Regions from separate parts of the Pseudomonas sp. 273 genome, predicted to be linked through region 1. Evidence: riboswitches for the same ligand, from Rfam matches in the RefSeq annotation. Region 1 holds a riboswitch; each other region holds the start of a gene.
The links. A riboswitch is a leader RNA that binds a small molecule or an ion and turns the genes downstream of it on or off. The one in region 1 is predicted to bind cobalamin.

Region 2: linked by a shared signal. The riboswitch ahead of cobW (cobalamin biosynthesis protein CobW) and the one ahead of PKO50_RS20670 (TonB-dependent receptor) in region 1 are both predicted to bind cobalamin.
Region 3: linked by a shared signal. The riboswitch ahead of PKO50_RS01585 (TonB-dependent receptor) and the one ahead of PKO50_RS20670 (TonB-dependent receptor) in region 1 are both predicted to bind cobalamin.

What each region holds. Positions count from the first base shown of each region.
Region 1 is NZ_CP116775.1:4,548,213-4,553,819, reverse strand. It holds gene PKO50_RS20685 (IS1182 family transposase) at 1-186, shown strand, start outside; gene PKO50_RS20680 (M48 family metallopeptidase) at 493-2,421, opposite strand; gene PKO50_RS20675 (LemA family protein) at 2,437-3,033, opposite strand; cobalamin riboswitch at 3,176-3,382, shown strand; gene PKO50_RS20670 (TonB-dependent receptor) at 3,529-5,424, shown strand; gene PKO50_RS20665 ((2Fe-2S) ferredoxin domain-containing protein) at 5,432-5,607, shown strand, end outside.
Region 2 is NZ_CP116775.1:5,932,002-5,937,608, forward strand. It holds gene mapR (GntR family transcriptional regulator MpaR) at 1-1,030, shown strand, start outside; gene PKO50_RS27105 (hypothetical protein) at 1,126-1,248, shown strand; gene cobM (precorrin-4 C(11)-methyltransferase) at 1,519-2,268, opposite strand; gene PKO50_RS27115 (cobalamin biosynthesis protein) at 2,303-2,707, opposite strand; cobalamin riboswitch at 2,807-2,998, shown strand; gene cobW (cobalamin biosynthesis protein CobW) at 3,090-4,142, shown strand; gene cobN (cobaltochelatase subunit CobN) at 4,243-5,607, shown strand, end outside.
Region 3 is NZ_CP116775.1:332,952-338,558, forward strand. It holds gene tesB (acyl-CoA thioesterase II) at 1-314, shown strand, start outside; gene PKO50_RS01580 (HAD family hydrolase) at 311-910, shown strand; gene PKO50_RS01585 (TonB-dependent receptor) at 1,506-3,371, opposite strand; cobalamin riboswitch at 3,456-3,656, opposite strand; gene eutS (ethanolamine utilization microcompartment protein EutS) at 3,968-4,303, shown strand; gene PKO50_RS01595 (EutP/PduV family microcompartment system protein) at 4,306-4,773, shown strand; gene eutQ (ethanolamine utilization acetate kinase EutQ) at 4,770-5,465, shown strand; gene eutT (ethanolamine utilization cob(I)yrinic acid a,c-diamide adenosyltransferase EutT) at 5,473-5,607, shown strand, end outside.

The DNA of each region.
Region 1 (5,607 bases):
AAGCGCCGATCCATCGTTGAACACCCCTTCGGCAACCTGAAGCAGTGGATATTTGGCAACGGCCGCTTCCTGCTACGGCAGTTAGGGGGCGCCAGCACGGAAATGGCCCTGGCCGTGCAGGCCTACAACCTCAAGCGTGCGATCCAGGTACTCGGTGCTCGTCGCTTGATCGAATTGATGGCCTGATGTTCCCCAGAAAAGCCAACGCCCCGAACCAGTCGGGGCGTTGGCTTGGCCTTGCTCTCAGCGTGTTTTCACACAGTCTGTTCGGAGGCCCTTTTTCTTGGGCGGCCAGAAAATGAAATGCACGGCCTTCCGGCGGACCGTAGGAGCGGGCCCTGCCCGCGAATCGCGCGCAGGGCGCGCTCCTACATGGGCACGGCGTTGGGGCAAGCCGTAGGAGCGGATCTCATCCGCGAATCGAGCCGGAACGTCCGGCCATCGCGGACAAGGTCCGCTCCTACGAAGAGCGTCTCGGCGTCGGGCGAACCCCTACGCCCTCCCCAGCAACGGCGGCATCGGGCAATCGAGGATATCCGCCACCGCGCGCAGCAGTTCCGCCTCGGCCACGCTGATATGGCCGTCGTACTCGATGCAGCGGGCCATGGCCTTGAGCAACTGCGGCTTCTGCAGCGGGCGCAGCTGCACCAGGCGGCGCAGCGCCACTTCCAGCTCGCGCAGGGTGCCGGCACGCGGGCGCTGGCGCGGGGCGAAGGGCAGGCCGGCCCAGGCCTGGGCGAAGGCCTGCTCGGTGTGCAGCGCGTCGGTGTTGTCGAGGCCGGCGAGGAAGGCCAGGAGCATGGCCGCCTCGTCGCCCAGCTCGGCCAGCGGCAGGTTGCCGATGCGCGCCGGGCCGGGGCGCAGGTTGCGTTCGACGATGCGCAGCAGCGTCCATTCCAGCGGCTTCACCCGGCGGTCGGCCTTGATCAGCAGCGCCATGTTGCCGCGCAGGGTCTCGTACTGCCTGTCATCCAGCTGGCGCAGCGCCGGCATGGCGAGGTCCAGCAGGGGCAGGCGCAGGCCCGGGTCGAGGGCGCGCAGGCGCTCTTCCAGGCGGTCGAGCTGGAAGGCCACGCCCAGGTCCAGGCGCGGCTTGAGCAGTTGCAACTGCTGCTCGCGGGCAGTCGCCCCGGCATCCAGCAGCAGGCCGTAGACCAGGGCCTGGGCGCCATCGACGGCATGGGCCGCCGCCTGCAGGCCGTCGTCCAGCCGCTGCAGGGTATGCCGGGCTTCCTCCAGGTGCGTCCCGGCGGGTTCGCCGATGGCCTCGACCGATGCCAGCGCCGCGCCCGAGGGGTAGCCGCGCAGGGCGGCGTTCCAGGTCTCGCGGTCCACCAGCGGGACGTCCAGGCGTGGCTCCAGCTTCGGGTAGCGGCCGTCCCAGCCCGGCTCGATGCGGCGGATGCGCGCCTCCAGCGGCGGGTGGGTGGCCAGGCCGAACCAGTGGCTGGCCAGGCCGTCGCTGAAGTACAGGTGGCTGAATTCGGCGCGGTGCAGGGCGCCGAGCAGCGAGCCGTAGCCGCCGACCTTCTTCAGCGCTCCGGCGATGCTGGCCGGGTTGCGGGTGAACTGCACGGCGGAGGCGTCGGCCAGGTACTCGCGCTGGCGGTTCACCGCGGCCTTGATCAGGCTGCCGAAGAAGGTGCCGAGCGAACCCAGCACCCACAGGCAGAGGCCGGCGACGAAGGCCAGCGCGATGAAGCCCAGGGCCGAGCCGGAGCCGGCGTCGTTGCCGGCGTTGCTGCGCTGCACGCGGATGCGCGCGACGTCGTCGGCCGTGTGGCTGTCCCACAGGCCGCGGACCATGGTCTCGCCGATCAGGCCCAGCAGCAGGATGCCGTGCAGCAGCGCCACCAGGCGGGTGTTCAGGCGCATGTCGCCGTGGTGGATGTGGCTGAACTCGTGGGCGATCACCCCCTGCAGCTCGTCGCGGCTGAGCAGGCCGATGGTCCCGCGGGTGACGCCGATGACCGCATCGCGCGGCGTCAGGCCGGCGGCGAAGGCGTTGATGCCGCTATCCTCCAGCAGGTACACCGGTGGCACCGGGGCGCCCGAGGCGATGGCCATTTCCTCGACCACGTTGAGCACCCGGCGCTCGTCGGCGTCGCGGGCGTCCAGGTTGATCAGCCGGCCGCCCAGGCGCTCGGCCACGATGCGGCCGCCCAGGCGCAGCTGGCGGTGCTTGTACCAGGCGCCGAGCACCACCACGCCGACCACCACCAGGGCCACCCACAGGTAGAGCTCGAGGTCGGGCAGGCGCTGCGGCGAGGTCCAGTGGCTGGCGGGCTCGCCGATATGGCGCCAGAGCCAGCCCAGGACCAGGCTGGTGAGCGTCACCAGGCAGGTCACCGCCATGGCCAGGAGCAGGATCAGCCGCCCGGTCTGGCGGCGGGCGCGGTCCTGGTGCTGGAAGAAGTTCATAGGGCCGGCCAGCGCTTAGAAGCTGACCTTGGGCGCATCCTGGATCTGCTGGCTGTCGGCGAACTCCAGCGAGGCGGCGTCGGCCTTGTGGCCGAAGTTGGCGGCCAGCAGCACGGCGGGGAACGACTGGCGGTAGGCGTTGTACTCCATCACCGCGTCGTTGTACGCCTGGCGGGCGAAGGCCACTTTGTTCTCGGTGCTCGACAGCTCCTCGGTGAGCTGCTGCATGTTCTGCGAGGCCTTCAGGTCCGGGTAGGCTTCCAGGGTCACGTTGAGCCGCCCCAGCGCGCCGCCCAGGGCGCCCTCGGCGTTGGCCAGCTGGGCCAGTGCCGCGGGGGCGCCGGGCTGGCTGGCGGCGGCCTTGAGCCCGGCCACCGCGGCGTTGCGCGCGGCGATCACCGCTTCCAGGGTTTCCCGCTCGTGCTTGAGGTAGGCCTTGGCAGTTTCCACCAGGTTGGGGATCAGGTCGTAGCGCCGCTTGAGCTGCACCTCGATCTGCGCGAAGGCGTTCCGGTAGCGGGCGCGCAGGTTCACCAGGCGGTTGTAGATGGCGATGGCGCCGAAGAACAGCACGGCGAGGACGAGCAGTAGCACCAGGGAAGAAACCGACATGGGCAGTCCTTTTCGAGCGTCGGGAAGGTCCGCCGATGATAGCGGAAAGCTTCCACGACGGCAGGGAGGCCATCACAGGCTGCGCCCCGGCGCGGAAGCATGCTGTAAAGGGCCGCCCTTGACGCTCCGCCGCCCAGGTGGTCAGATGCCCGCCGTTCCAGGTGCCTCGTGCCGCCGTGCGCGAGGTGAAACGGGAAGCCGGTGCGTCGCCCTTGGCGGCAAGTCCGGCGCTGCCCCCGCAACGGTAAGCGAGCGGGGCATCCACGAGGCCACTGTGCTCCGGCATGGGAAGGCGGATGCTCCACGATCCTCGCGAGCCCGGAGACCGGCCTGGAGCGTTGTTGGCAAACCCGCGGTGGGCGGGCGTGAGCCGGATTCCGGTCGCGCCCGCGCCGGAACTCGCTGCGCCGCCTGCGAAATTCCCATTTCGAGGCGATCACCTTGCATTTCCCCTTCCCTGAATCCGTACCCCGGCGCGCCCTGTGGCTGGCCGGCCTGTGCCTGAGCCCCTGCCTGCATGCCGCGCCCCTGGGGCTGCAGGACGAAATCGTCAGCGCCCCTTCGGTGGAGTCCACCACCGTCGCCGAGATGGCCCGCTACGGCAGCAGGCTCGAAGTCATCGAGCGCGAACGGATCGAGCGCGCCGGCCCCAGCGCCGACGTCACCCGCGTGCTGCAGATGTACGTGCCGGGGCTATTCGTGGCGCCGAAGAACGGCCCCTTCGACTACGGCACCTACTCGCTGCTGGGCGGGCGCAACGACGACACCCTGATCCTGCTGGACGGCGTGCGCCTGAACAACCGCCTGTACGGCGGCCTCTACCTGGACACCCTGCCGACCGCCGCGGTGGAGCGCATCGAGGTGCTCAAGGGCGGCCAGGGCCTGCTGTTCGGCACCCAGGCGGTGTCCGGGGTGATCAACATCGTCACCCGCAGCGCGCGCAGTCGCGAGGCCTCCGGCGAGGCCAACCTGGGCCTGGACAGCTTCCGCGGGCGCAGCGGCGACGCACGCGTGGAGAAGGTGCTGGAGAACGGCCTGGGCGACCTCGGCCTGCTGGCCTACGTCAGCCACAACCGCTCCGACGGCTACAAGCCGTTCCGCGAGCAGGACATGACCGCCACCGTCAGCGACAAGCGCCGCTCCTACGACGTCAACGTGTTCGGCGCCAAGGCCATCCAGGCCTTCGGCGGCGATTCGCGCCTGGAGCTGTTCTACCAGTACGCCGACGCCGACCTGGACTACGCCCGCCCGGCCGACAACCGCCACACCACCAACGACCGCATCCAGCAGATCGCCACCGCCACCTTCGAGCAGCACCTGGGCGAGGACTTCAGCTGGTTCGCCAAGGCCCACCTGAACGACTGGGACACAAGCTACACGCGCATCTACAACCTCGCCGGCGGCGGCACCCGGGTGCTCAACCACAACGACTACTGGGGCTTCACCGACTGGGGTGCGCAGCTGGAGGGCAAGGCGCGCCTGGCCGGCGGCCACGAACTGGTCTTCGGCAGCGACAACCAGTGGTACAAGGGCCAGGACGATGTCCTCATCATCGACAACGACAAGGCCGAGTCCCACGCCCTGTACGCGCAACTGCGCCCGCAGGTGGACCTGCTGCCGAACTGGCACCCCAGCCTGGGCGTGCGCCGCGAGGAAATGAGCGGCGGCGAGGGCGCCACCGTGTGGATGCTCACCTCGCTGTACGACCTGACCGACCAGCTCAAGCTGCGCGGCCAGCTGGGCACCGCCTTCAAGCTGCCCAACGCCGAGCAACTGTTCGTCAACGAGCCGGGCAGCGAGATCGGCAACCGCGACCTCAAGCCCGAGCGCAGCCGCAACGCCGAGCTGGGCCTGGACTACAGCGGCGCGCTGTTCGGCCAGCCGTGGAGTGGCAGCGTCACCGTCTTCCGCCGCGAGATCAGCGACCTCATCACCCTGGCCGGCGACCAGTGGGTGAACGGCGACGGCGAGATCGAGGTGCGCGGCATCGAGGCCAGCGGCCAGTGGCAACTGGGCGAGCATTGGCAGTTGGCCGCCGACGCCACGCGCAACCTGGTGGACACCCGCGAGGGCGTGACGGTGAACAACATCCCGCACTTCTTCGCCCGCACGCGGCTGGGCTACGACCAGGCCCCGTGGGGCTTCGGCGTGGCGGTGCGCTACGTCGGCTCCATCGTCAGCCCCCAGGGCGACGACTATGGCCACTACACGGTGCTCGACGGCGACGCCTACCGCTACCTGGACGGCGCGCGCCGCCACCGCCTGAGCCTGCTGCTGGAGAACCTGCTGGACCGCGACTACGCCACCAGCCGCACCAGCAACGGCATCCGCCAGGTGGACAACCTGGGCCGCCCGCGCAGCGCCGAGCTGCGCTACACCTTCAGCTTCTGAGGTGGCCATGGACCCGGCAGTGCTGATCGTCGGCCCCCTCGCGGGCGCCCAGGGCGAGGCCTTCCGCGCCGAGCTGCAAGCGCTGCGCGGGGCGTTGCAGCCGATCGACACCAGCGATGGCTTCGACGCCCTGTGGCCGGCCGTCCGCGCCCACCTGCAGGCGGGCAGGGCGCTGCTGCTGGT
Region 2 (5,607 bases), 1.4 Mb from region 1:
CTCCATGGCCCACGCCGTGCGCGACATGGAGCCGCGCGCCGCGGTGGCCGACATGACCCCGGGCAGCCATGCCCTGCGCCGGCAGATCGCCCTGCGCTACATGGTCAACGGCACGCCGCTGCCGGTGGAAGAACTGGTCGTGACCAACGGCGCGCTGGAGGCGCTGAACCTGTGCCTGCAGGTGGTCACCCGGCCCGGCGACCTGGTGGCCATCGAGGCGCCGGCCTTCTACGCCACCCTGCAGGTGCTGGAGCGGCTCAAGCTCAAGGCCGTGGAAATCCCCGTGCACCCGCGCGAGGGCATCGACCTGCAGGTGCTGGCCGACAGCCTGGAGCGCCTGCCGATCAAGGCCTGCTGGTTCATGAGCAACTTCCAGAACCCGCTGGGCGCGAGCATGGGCGAGGACCGCAAGCGCGCCCTCGCCGGCCTGCTGGCCCGGCACCAGGTGCCGCTGATCGAGGACGACGTCTACGCCGAGCTGTACTTCGCCCAGCAGGCGCCCAAGCCGGTGAAGGCCTACGACGCCGAGGGCCTGGTGATGCACTGCGGCAGCTTCTCCAAGAGCCTGGCGCCGGGCTACCGCATCGGCTGGGTGGCCGGCGGGCGCTTCCACGCGCAGGTCGAGCGGCTCAAGCTGATGACCAGCCTGTCGGCCTCGGTGCCGGCCCAGGCGGCCATCGCCGACTACCTGCAGCACGGCGGCTACGACCGCCACCTGCGCAAGCTGCGCCACGCCCTGGAAAGCCAGCAGCACGCCATGCTCGCCGCGGTAGCCCGGCACTTCCCCGAAGCGACGCGGGTGACCCGCCCCAGCGGCGGCTACTTCCTCTGGCTGGAGCTGCCCGAGCGGGTCGACGCCCTGAAGCTGTTCCAGCTGGCCCACGCCCAGGGCATCAGCATCGCCCCGGGGCCGATCTTCTCCGCCACCCGCAGCTTCCGCCACTGCCTGCGGCTGAACTACGGCCACCCCTGGACGCCGCGCAGCGAAAAAGCCATGGAAACCCTCGGGCGGATCATCCAGTCGCTGTAGCGCTGCTCCGTACATTCGGACACGATCTGTATCTGTGCGACAGATTGCCGCAGGCATACGCTGTCAGACCAGACCCCGGACGAAGGACAGCGACCATGGATGCGGAAACCCTGACGATCCTGCTGACAGTGGGCACCGCCCTGGGCCTTCACCTGGGCGTGCGCTGGTACATCCGCCACGGCCTGCCCGGGCGCGGGTCGGATGACTGGATGGCTTGATGGTGGGTGGCGGGTTCGAGAGCCCCTCTCCCTAACCCTCTCCCTGAAGGGAGAGGGGACCGTTGGGCAGACGCTGATGTTCTGGAGTCAGCCGGCTAACACAGAGATTGCCGGCTAAAACCGGGCCTCCTCTCGGCACGGACAAGCTCCCTCTCCCTTCAGGGAGAGAGCTGGGGAGAGGGGACGGAATCGAACCAAAACACCGAAGTCACAGCTGAGCACCATTCGCGAGCAAGCTCGCTCCTACAAACAACCCCCAGCCATCTGCCGTCAGCCCGGCCGGTAAAGATGCCCATGCCCCGCGCTATACAACGACGACTCCCCAAACCCCTCCGCCGCCAGCACCCGCCCGACCAGGATCAGCGCCGTCCGCTTGAACCCCTTGGCCCGAGCCTTCGGCAGGATGTCGCCGAGGGTGCCGCTGACCTGGTCCTGATCCGGCCAACTGGCGCGGTGGATCACCGCGATCGGGCAGTCCGCGCCGTAGTGCGGCAACAGCTCCGCGACTATCTTCTCCAGCTGCCCCACGCCCAGGTGGATGGCCATGCTCGCCCGGTGCCGCGCCAGGTCGCCCAGGGATTCCCCCTCGGGCATCTTCGTGCGGCTGGCGTAGCGGGTGAGGATCAGCGTCTGCGACACGTCCGGCAGCGTTAGCTCGCAGCCCAGCAGCGCGGCGCAGGCGGCGGTGGCGGTGACCCCGGGGACGATCTCGTAGGGGATGCCGAGCCGGCGCAGGTGCTGGATCTGCTCACCGATGGCGCCGTACAGCGAAGGGTCGCCGGAATGCACGCGGGCCACGTCCTGGCCTTTCGCGTGGGCCTCCGCCAGCAGCGCGACTATCTGCTCCAGATGCAGCTCGGCGGTGTTCACCACCACCTCGGCGCTGTGCCCTTCGAGCACCGCCTCGGGCACCAGCGAGCCGGCGTAGAGAATCACCGGGCAGCTGCGCAGCAGGCGCTGGCCCTTGACCGTGATGAGCTCGGGATCGCCGGGGCCGGCGCCGATGAAATAGACCGTCATGGGCGTTTCGCTTCGGATCGGGAAAGGCGCAAGTCTACCCCAGCCCGTAGGGAGCCATGGCCAGCGCGCAAGTAGCGTTGGCGCTGCGCCGCTTGGGCACGACCAGCCGCGCCGGGCCTTCAGCCAGCGCTTCGGCCAGTGCCAGGGCGGCAGCCTCAGCCACGCCAGCGCTGCCGGTGACCTGGCGAGCCCGCTCGGAAGTGGAAGTCAGGCGCTGCTCGTAAGGCGCCAGGCGCTGCGCATCCAGCAGTTCCAGGGGCAGACGAAGTTGCCGCGACAGGTCGCGCAGGCCACCTTCCAGGGCCTTGGCCTCGCTGCTGGCCAGGGCATTCAGAGCCGCCTCATCGAGGCCGGCCTCGCGCAGGCAGGCGCGCAGCAGGGCGAGCAGTTCGTCGGCGCCGCAGCCACGGCGGCACCCCAGTCCGGCAACCAGTATCACGCGGGCGATCCTTCCTCGGGCAATCGCCGGGCAGCACAGCACGGCCCAGGCAGAGCGTCAACCGGCCCGGTGGCGATTGACCACCCGCCGGGCACTGCGTAGCCTTTGCCGCTTCGAGGTTCTCCGGCCCGGCGCCGGAGCTAAGAGGGAACGTGGTCAAGGCCACGGCTGCCCCCGCAACTGTGAATGATCCAAACCCCTTCGAATGCCACTGCCCACGGGCGGGAAGGCGAAGGCCAGGCGCAAGCCGGATCGTGAGCCAGGAGACCTGCCTCGAACCAGCATTACCACAACCGGGCGGGGTGATCCGGTGGCGGCTTCCGACGCGCGGAACCTCCGTGCGCGCGCCCCTGCCTCCCGCCATCGCAGCGCAGAGGCGACCATGCAAACCCTGGCCAAGCTCCCCGTCACCATCGTCACCGGCTTCCTCGGCGCCGGCAAGACCACCCTGCTCCGGCACATGCTCGACAACGCCGAAGGCCGCCGCATCGCGGTGATCGTCAACGAGTTCGGCGAACTGGGCATCGACGGCGAAATCCTCAAGCAATGCTCCATCGGCTGCAGCGAAGAAGAAGCCGTGGGCCGCGTCTTCGAACTGGCCAACGGCTGCCTGTGCTGCACCGTGCAGGAAGAGTTCTTCCCGGTGATGCGCGAGCTGGTGGCGCGCCGCGGCGAGCTCGACCAGATCCTCATCGAGACCTCCGGCCTGGCCCTGCCCAAGCCCCTGGTGCAGGCCTTCCAGTGGCCGGAAATCCGCAACGCCTGCACGGTGGATGCGGTGATCACCGTGGTCGACAGCCCGGCGGTGGCCGCCGGAACCTTCGCCGCCCACCCCGAGCAGGTCGACGAGCAACGCAGGCAGGACCCGAACCTGGACCACGAATCGCCGCTGCACGAACTGTTCGAAGACCAGTTGGCCAGCGCCGACCTGGTGGTGCTGAACAAGGCCGACCTGCTCGACGCCGACACCCTCGCGCAAGTGCGCACCCACGTCGCCGAGGAACTGCCGCCGGCGGTGAAGATCATCGAGGCCAGCGCCGGCAAGCTGCCGCTGTCGGTGCTGCTGGGGCTGAACGCCGAGGCCGAGCTGCACATCGACAGCCGCCCGACCCACCACGACCATGAAGGGCACGAGGACCACGACCACGACGAGTTCGACTCCTTCCACGTCGACCTGCCGGAAGTGGAAGAGCGCGCCCTGCTCGACGCCCTCGAGCAACTGGTGGAGCGCCACGCGGTGCTGCGCATCAAGGGCTTCGCGGCCATCCCCGGCAAGCCCATGCGCCTGCTGGTGCAGGGCGTCGGCAAGCGCTTCGACAAACACTTCGACCGCAAGTGGCTGAGCGACGAAACCCGCGCCACCCGCCTGGTGGTGATCGGCCAGGAACTCGACCAGGCCAGCATCGCCAACGAACTGCGCACCGCACTGACCTGATGCCCTTCGTAGGAGCGAGCTTGCTCGCGAATGGCCCCGCAGCGGGGTTTGTTCGCGAGCAAGCTCGCTCCTACGCACAGCCCTCGACCAAGGCCGTACCATGCACCTGCTGCGCACCCAACCCGGCGGCTTCGTCCCCGACGACGGCATCGCCCACCTGGCCCAGACGCCCGCCGAGCTGGTCATCCTCTGCAGCGGCGATTCGCACCTGGCGCTGCTCGCCGAGGCCGCCCGCGAACTGCCGGCGGACTACCCGAGCCTGCGCCTGGCCAACCCCATGCAGCTGCAGAACCACGCCTCGGTGGACCTCTACGTCGACGAGGTGCTGCGGCACGCGAAAGTCATCCTGATCTCGGTGCACGGCGGCGTCGGCTACTGGCGCTACGGCATCGAGCAACTGGTGGCCCTGGCCGAGCGCGGCGCCACCCTGGTCCTGGTCCCCGGCGACGACAAGCCCGACCCGGAACTCACCGCCCTGTGCACCGTCGCCCCCGCCGAAGCCGAGCGCCTCTGGCAGTACCTGCGCCAGGGCGGCCTGGACAACGCCCGGCAGTTCTTCGCCAACCTGGCCAGCCGCTACCTGGGCCGCGCCTACCCCTGGGAGGAACCGCGCGCCCTGCCCCGGGTGGCGCTGCACCATCCCCGTCATGCCGCCGCCACGCTCGACCACTGGCAAGCCGAATGGAACGCCGACTGGCCGGTGGCGGCGCTGCTGTTCTACCGCACCCACCTGCAGGCGGCGAACACCGGTTTCATCGATGTCTTCTGCGAGCGCCTGCGGGCCCAGGGCCTCAACCCCCTGCCGATCGCCGTGGCCAGCCTCAAGGAAACGGCCTGCCTGGAGCAGGTCGAGGCGCTGCTGGACGCCGCCTGCGCCGAGCTGATCATCAACACCACCGGCTTCGCCCAGTCCAACCCGGAGGCGCCCCAGGCCCGTCCGTTCCGCCGCGACGTGCCGGTGCTGCAGGCCATCTGCTCGCTGGACAATATCGAGCAGTGGCGCGCCAACGCCCAGGGCCTGGGCCCGCGCGACCTGGCCATGCACGTGGCGCTGCCGGAACTGGACGGCCGCCTGATCACCCGGCCGATCAGCTTCAAGGGCCTGGCCTGGCGCAGCGAGCGCAGCCAGAGCGACGTGGTCTGCTACCTGGCTCACCGCCCGGGCATGGACTTCGTCGCCGAGCTGGCGCGGCGCTGGGTGCTGCTGGCGCGCAAGGCCAACGCCGACAAGCGCGTGGCGCTGATCCTGGCCAACTACCCGACCCGCGACGGGCGCATCGGCAACGGCGTCGGCCTGGATACGCCGGCGGCGGCGCTGAACATCCTGCGCGCCCTGGAGGCCTCGGGCTACCCGGTAGCCGGCCTGCCGGAGACTGGCGATGCGCTTATCCACAGCCTGCTCGGCGGCGTGAGCAACGACCTCGACAGCCTCGACCTGCGCCCCTGCGCGCAGAGCCTGGCGCTG
Region 3 (5,607 bases), 3.3 Mb from region 1:
GCAAGCTGCCGGACGTGCCGGCGCTGCACAAGTACATCCTCGCCTACGCCTCGGACTTCGGCTTCCTCACCACCTCGCTGCTGCCCCACGGCCGCTCGGTGTGGCAGAAGGACATGCAGGTGGCCACCATCGACCATTCCGTGTGGTTCCACCGCGACCTGCGCGCGGACGAGTGGCTGCTGTACGCCATCGACAGCCCCTGGGCCGGCAACGGCCGCGGCTTCGTGCGCGGCAGCATCTTCAACCGCGACGGCCAACTGGTGGCCTCGGCGACCCAGGAAGGCCTGATCCGCCGCCGCGAGGACTGGACATGAGGCCGGGCCTGATCCGCCACTGGGTGTTCGACATGGACGGCACCCTGACCCTGGCGGTGCACGACTTCCCGGCGATCAAGCGGGCCCTGGGCATCCCCCAGGAAGACGACATCCTCAGCCACCTGGCGGCGCTGCCGGAAGCCGAGGCGGCGGCCAAGCACGCCTGGCTGCTGGCGCACGAGCGCGAACTGGCCCTGGCCTCCACCGCCGCCCCCGGCGCGGTGGACCTGGTGCGCGCGCTGCACGAGGCCGGCTACCGCCTCGGCATCCTCACCCGCAACGCCCACGAGCTGGCGCTGGTGACTCTGCAAGCCATCGGCCTGGGCGACTGCTTCGCCACCGGCGACATCCTCGGCCGCGGCGAAGCCCGGCCCAAGCCCAATCCCGACGGCCTGCTGCACCTGGCCGAGCGCTGGGGCGTGCAGCCGAAAGACATGCTGATGGTCGGCGACTACCGCTTCGACCTGGAATGCGGCCGCGCGGCGGGCAGCTACACGGCGCTGGTCAACCTGGTGGAGAACCCCTGGCCGGAGCTGAGCGACTGGCACGCCGTGGATTGCTCGGCGCTGGGGCGGCTGGCGGGGGTGTTGGCGTAGGGCGAATAACGCTCCGCGTTATCCGCCGTTTAACGGCGATCCCCGGCGGTGCCAAGGTTGGCCTGGGCGTGGTCCGCCCTGCCGGCGGAATCGCGGATGAATCCGCTCCTACGGGCGAGAATGCCATGCCTCACGGCAACCTGTAGGAGCGGGCCCTGCCCGCGATTCGCGCGCAGGGCGCGCTCCTACATTGGAATGGCGCCGGTGGTTCTGGCTATCGCGGACAGGGTCCGCTCGGAGTGCGGAGAAACGCCGTCGTAGGATGGGTTGAGCGATACCCATCACCACGACGGCATGGGTTTCGCTCAACCCATCCTACGACGCGCGCCTCGGCGCAGTCGGCAAGACGGTTGCCCCAACGGGGACATGCCGTGCAGCACGGCGAATGCGTAGGGCGAATAACGCTCCGCGTTATCCGCCGTTTAATGGCGATCCCCGGCGGCGCCAAGGTTGGCCTGGGCGCCGTCCGCCCTGCCTGCGGAATCGCGGATGAATCCGCTCCTACGGGTGAGAATGCCATGCCTCACGGCAACCTGTAGGAGCGGGCCCTGCCCGCGAAATCGCGCGCAGGGCGCGCTCCTGCATGGGCCGATACCTACAACTCCGGCGTCCAGGTCAACGCCAGCAGCGCGGTGCGCCCGGCTTCCTTGTAGTGGAAGGTCTCGCTGGGGAAGCCCATGGGGTCGGTCGGGCGCTGGTAGCTGGCGCGGGCGTAGTCCTGGTCCAGCAGGTTCTGCAGCTTCAGGTCCCAGCGCAGCGTTTCACTGAACTGCCAGCTGCCGCGCATGTCGAGCACGCCGTAGCCGCCCAGGCGGTCCTGGTTGGTCGCGTCGGCGTAGCTGTTGCTCAGCGCGCGCCAGGTGCCGCCGACGCCGAAGGCGCCGAACTGGCGGTCCAGGTCCAGGCTCAGGGTGCGCCGGGCGCGGCGCGGCAGGGTGTGGCCGGTGTCGCGGTCGCGCGGGTCGATGATGCTCAGGCCGAGGTTGGCCTGCCAGCCGAGGACCTCGCGGGCCAGGCTGGCCTCGAAGCCGTCGATGCGCGCCTTGGCGATGTTCTGCGGCTGGTTGCTGGCGCTGTCCCAGGCGATCAGGTCGTCCACTTCCGTGCGGTACAGCGCGGCCTCAAGATGCGTGCCGGCGAAGTCGCCGCGCCATTGCAGCTCGTAGGTCTTCGAGGTCTCGGCCGCAAGGTCCGGGTTGCTGGCGCCGGGGTAGTAGAGGTCGCTGAAGGTCGGCGCGCGGAAGCCCTCGCCGTAGCTGGCGATCCAGCTCTGGCTATCGCCCACCGGCAGGGTGAAGGCGGCGTTCCAGCTGTTCTGCGAACCGTAGCGCTCATTGTCGTCGTGGCGCAGGCCCAGCTCGGTGGAGAAGGCCTCGCCCTTGAAACTGTGCTGGGCGAAGAAGGCGTGGTTGGTGCGGCTGTCCTCGGCGAAGGCGGTGCTGCCGTCGACCCGGTCCTCGTACCAGTCCGCGCCCAGGGCCAGCTGGTTGCGCGCATCCAACTGCAGGCGGTTGAACCAGCTGGCGGAATGCCGGGTGGTTTCCAGGGTGCCGTTGTTCCACACCTCGGCGGCGCCCACGGCCTTGTTGCGGTCGAAGCTGCGGCCCAGTTCCAGGCGGCTGTTCCACATCGAGGTCAGCTGGCCTTCGAGGTAGCCGCTGTAGCTGCTGACGCGGAATTCGTCGTGGGGCTCGGCGGGGGCGTAGCTGTAGGCGTCGTCGTATTCGCTGTCGCCGCGCTGGTCGTTGAGGCTGAAGCCGGCCTTCCAGTCCTCGTTCAGGCGGTGGTCCAGGTTCAGGTGCACGGCCTTGTTGCGCTGGCCGTCGTGGTCGCTGTCGGCGCCGACGTTGTCGCGGGTGTAGTCGTAGCCGCGGCTCTCGTCGAGGCTGGCGCCCAGGTCGAAGCGGGTGCGCTCGTCGCCGCCGGCGAGCGAGGCGCTGCGCTGGAAGGTGCCGTTGCTGCCGGCGGCCAGGCGCACCTGCGGGTGCAGGCCGGCTTCGCCGCGGCGGGTGAAGATCTGGATCACCCCGCCGATGGCGTCGGCGCCGTACAGCGCCGAGCGCGGGCCGCGGGTCACTTCCACGCGCTCGATGTTGTCGACGTTCAGGTAGTCCAGGCGGGCGATGCCGCTGCTCGCCGAGGCGATGCGCTGGCCGTCCACCAGCACCAGGGTCTGGCCGGGGTTGGTGCCGCGCAGGAAGTAGCTGGTCAGGCCGCCGGCGTTGCTCAGCTGCACGCCGGGCACCCGCTGCAGCAGCTCGGGGACGCTGCGTGCCTGCAGGCGCTCGATGTCGTCGCGGGTGAAGACGGTGTTGGCCGAGGTAGCCTGGCCGCGGGGTTCGGCCTGGCGCGCCGAGGTGATGACCATCGACGGCAGCTGGTAGGCCTGTTCGGCATCGTCGGTGGCGAAGGCCGCCGCGGGCAGCACGGCGGCGGCCAGGGCGAGACGGGAAAGTTTCATCGATGGGTTCCTCAAAAGTGGACTTTCGAGGAGGGCTGGGCAAGGGCGGGAGGGGCCGCGCTTGACGGTGCGGCCCTCCGCAACACCTGTCGTGCGTGTCGAGGGCGGTCTCCGGGCTGCCGACTCGCACGCTCCCGGCCTTCCCATGCGTGGCGCACAGTGGCGGATTGGAGCGCGGCAGGCGCGGGCCTGCGGTCGGTTACCGTTGCGGGGGCAGCGCAGGTCTTTCACCTGCTTCCCGTTACCTCGAACGAAAACGTGCGCACCTTACGAACAACGCCCCGGCCGGGCAAGTCGGGCCGATGCGGAACCTGTCTGTCAGATGCCCCTTTCCCCTACTCCCCGCCACCGCCATAGCTGCGCCCAGCCTGTGCCCGGACGCCTCCCGCCGGCTGCGACAAAGTCACTCAGCACGGCGTCGGCCGCGGGTCGCAGGCCTCGGCGGGAAACCGTCGATGCGGCGTCCTGCGGGCGTTCCAGCGGTTTCTCGTAGGAGTTTTCCGGTCTTGCGGGGCGGCGGAAAACTTTGCCGGATTTTGATAGGGCCGCCGTCCTGGCACTTGTTAGCTTCCTAAGCAGTTAGAGGAGCAGAGCACGTGTCCAAAGAGCGCATCATCCAGGAATTCGTCCCAGGCAAGCAGGTGACCCTGGCGCACCTGATCGCGCACCCCCAGGAGGAGCTGGCGAGCAAGATCGGCGTGCCCGGGGCCGAGGCCATCGGCATCATGACCCTGACCCCGGGCGAGACCGCGATGATCGCCGGCGACTTCGCCACCAAGGCGGCGAACGTGAACATCGGTTTCCTCGACCGCTTCAGCGGCGCCCTGGTGCTGCACGGCAGCGTCGGCGCGGTGGAGGAGGCGCTGGCGCAGACCTGCGCCGCCCTCGGCCGGCTGCTCGACTACAGCGTCTGCCCGGTGACCAGGAGCTGATGATGAGCGCGCAGCGGTATGCCCTGGTCGGCGGCGTCGGCGCCGGCAAGACCACCCTGTTCAACGCCCTGTGCGGCAACCCCGCGGCGGCGCGCAAGACCCAGGCGCTGGAATACGACCCCAGCGGCGCGCTGGATACCCCCGGCGAGTTCGTCAGCCACCCGCGCCTGTACCGCGCGCTGATCACCAGCACCGACGACGTCGACACCCTGGTCTACGTGCACCCCGCCGACTCGCTGGAATGCCGGCTGCCGCCCGGGCTGCTCGACATCCACGCCGGCAAGCGGCTGATCGGGGTGATCAGCAAGTGCGACCTGCCCGGCGTCGACCTGCCCGCCATCGAGCGCCTGCTGCGCAGCCACGGCATCGACGGCGAGATCGTCCGCACCGCCAGCGACGACCCCGCCAGCATCGAGCGCCTGCGCGCGCTGCTGAACGCACGGAATCCGATCGAGGACCTGTTGAGATGAAGAAGCTGATTACCGCCAACGACATCCGTGAAGCCATCGCCGCCGGGCAGAGTTCCCTGGCCGTGGAACTGCCGCGCTGCATCGTCACGCCGGAGGCGCGCACGGTGGCCGAGCAGGTGGGCCTGGCGCTGGTCGAGCGGGTGGCCGGCAGCCCGGAGGCACAGGAAGCGCAAGCGGCCGCGGCCGGGCCCAGCGAGGACGAGCTGGCGCGGATCCGTGCCGAGGTGCTGGCGCGGCTGCCCGCCGAGGTGGACGCGCAACTGGTCGACCAACTGGTGCGCAAGGCCGCGCAGCAGGGCGGCGCCAGAGTGGCCCGGGCAGCCTTCGAGGCGCGCACCGGCGCCGGCGGGATCAAGCTGGTGAAGGGCGACAGCGTGCGCTTCGGCCGCCTCGACGGGGTGCCGGGCGACTGCCAGATCGGCATCACCGACGTGGTCGGCGCCGAGGACGGCAGCAGCATGGGCGCCGGCTTCATGCAGTGGGAGAACGCCTTCTTCCCCTGGACGCTGAACTACGACGAAGTGGACCTGGTGCTGGAGGGCGAGCTGCACATTCGCCAGAACGGCGAGACCCTGGTGGGCCAGCCCGGCGACCTGCTGTTCATCCCCAAGGGCAGCGCCATCGAGTTCGGCACCCCCAGCCGGGTGCGCTTCCTCTACGTCGCCTGGCCGGCCAACTGGCAGGAACAGTGAGGCGGCCATGAGCACTTTCATCACCGAGGCCTGGCTGCGCGAACGCCATGGCCTGAGCGAAGGCACCGAGCTGCGCCTGCCCGCCGATGCGCGGCTGACGCCCTCGGCCCGCGCGCTGATCGACGAGCGCCGCCTGTCGCTG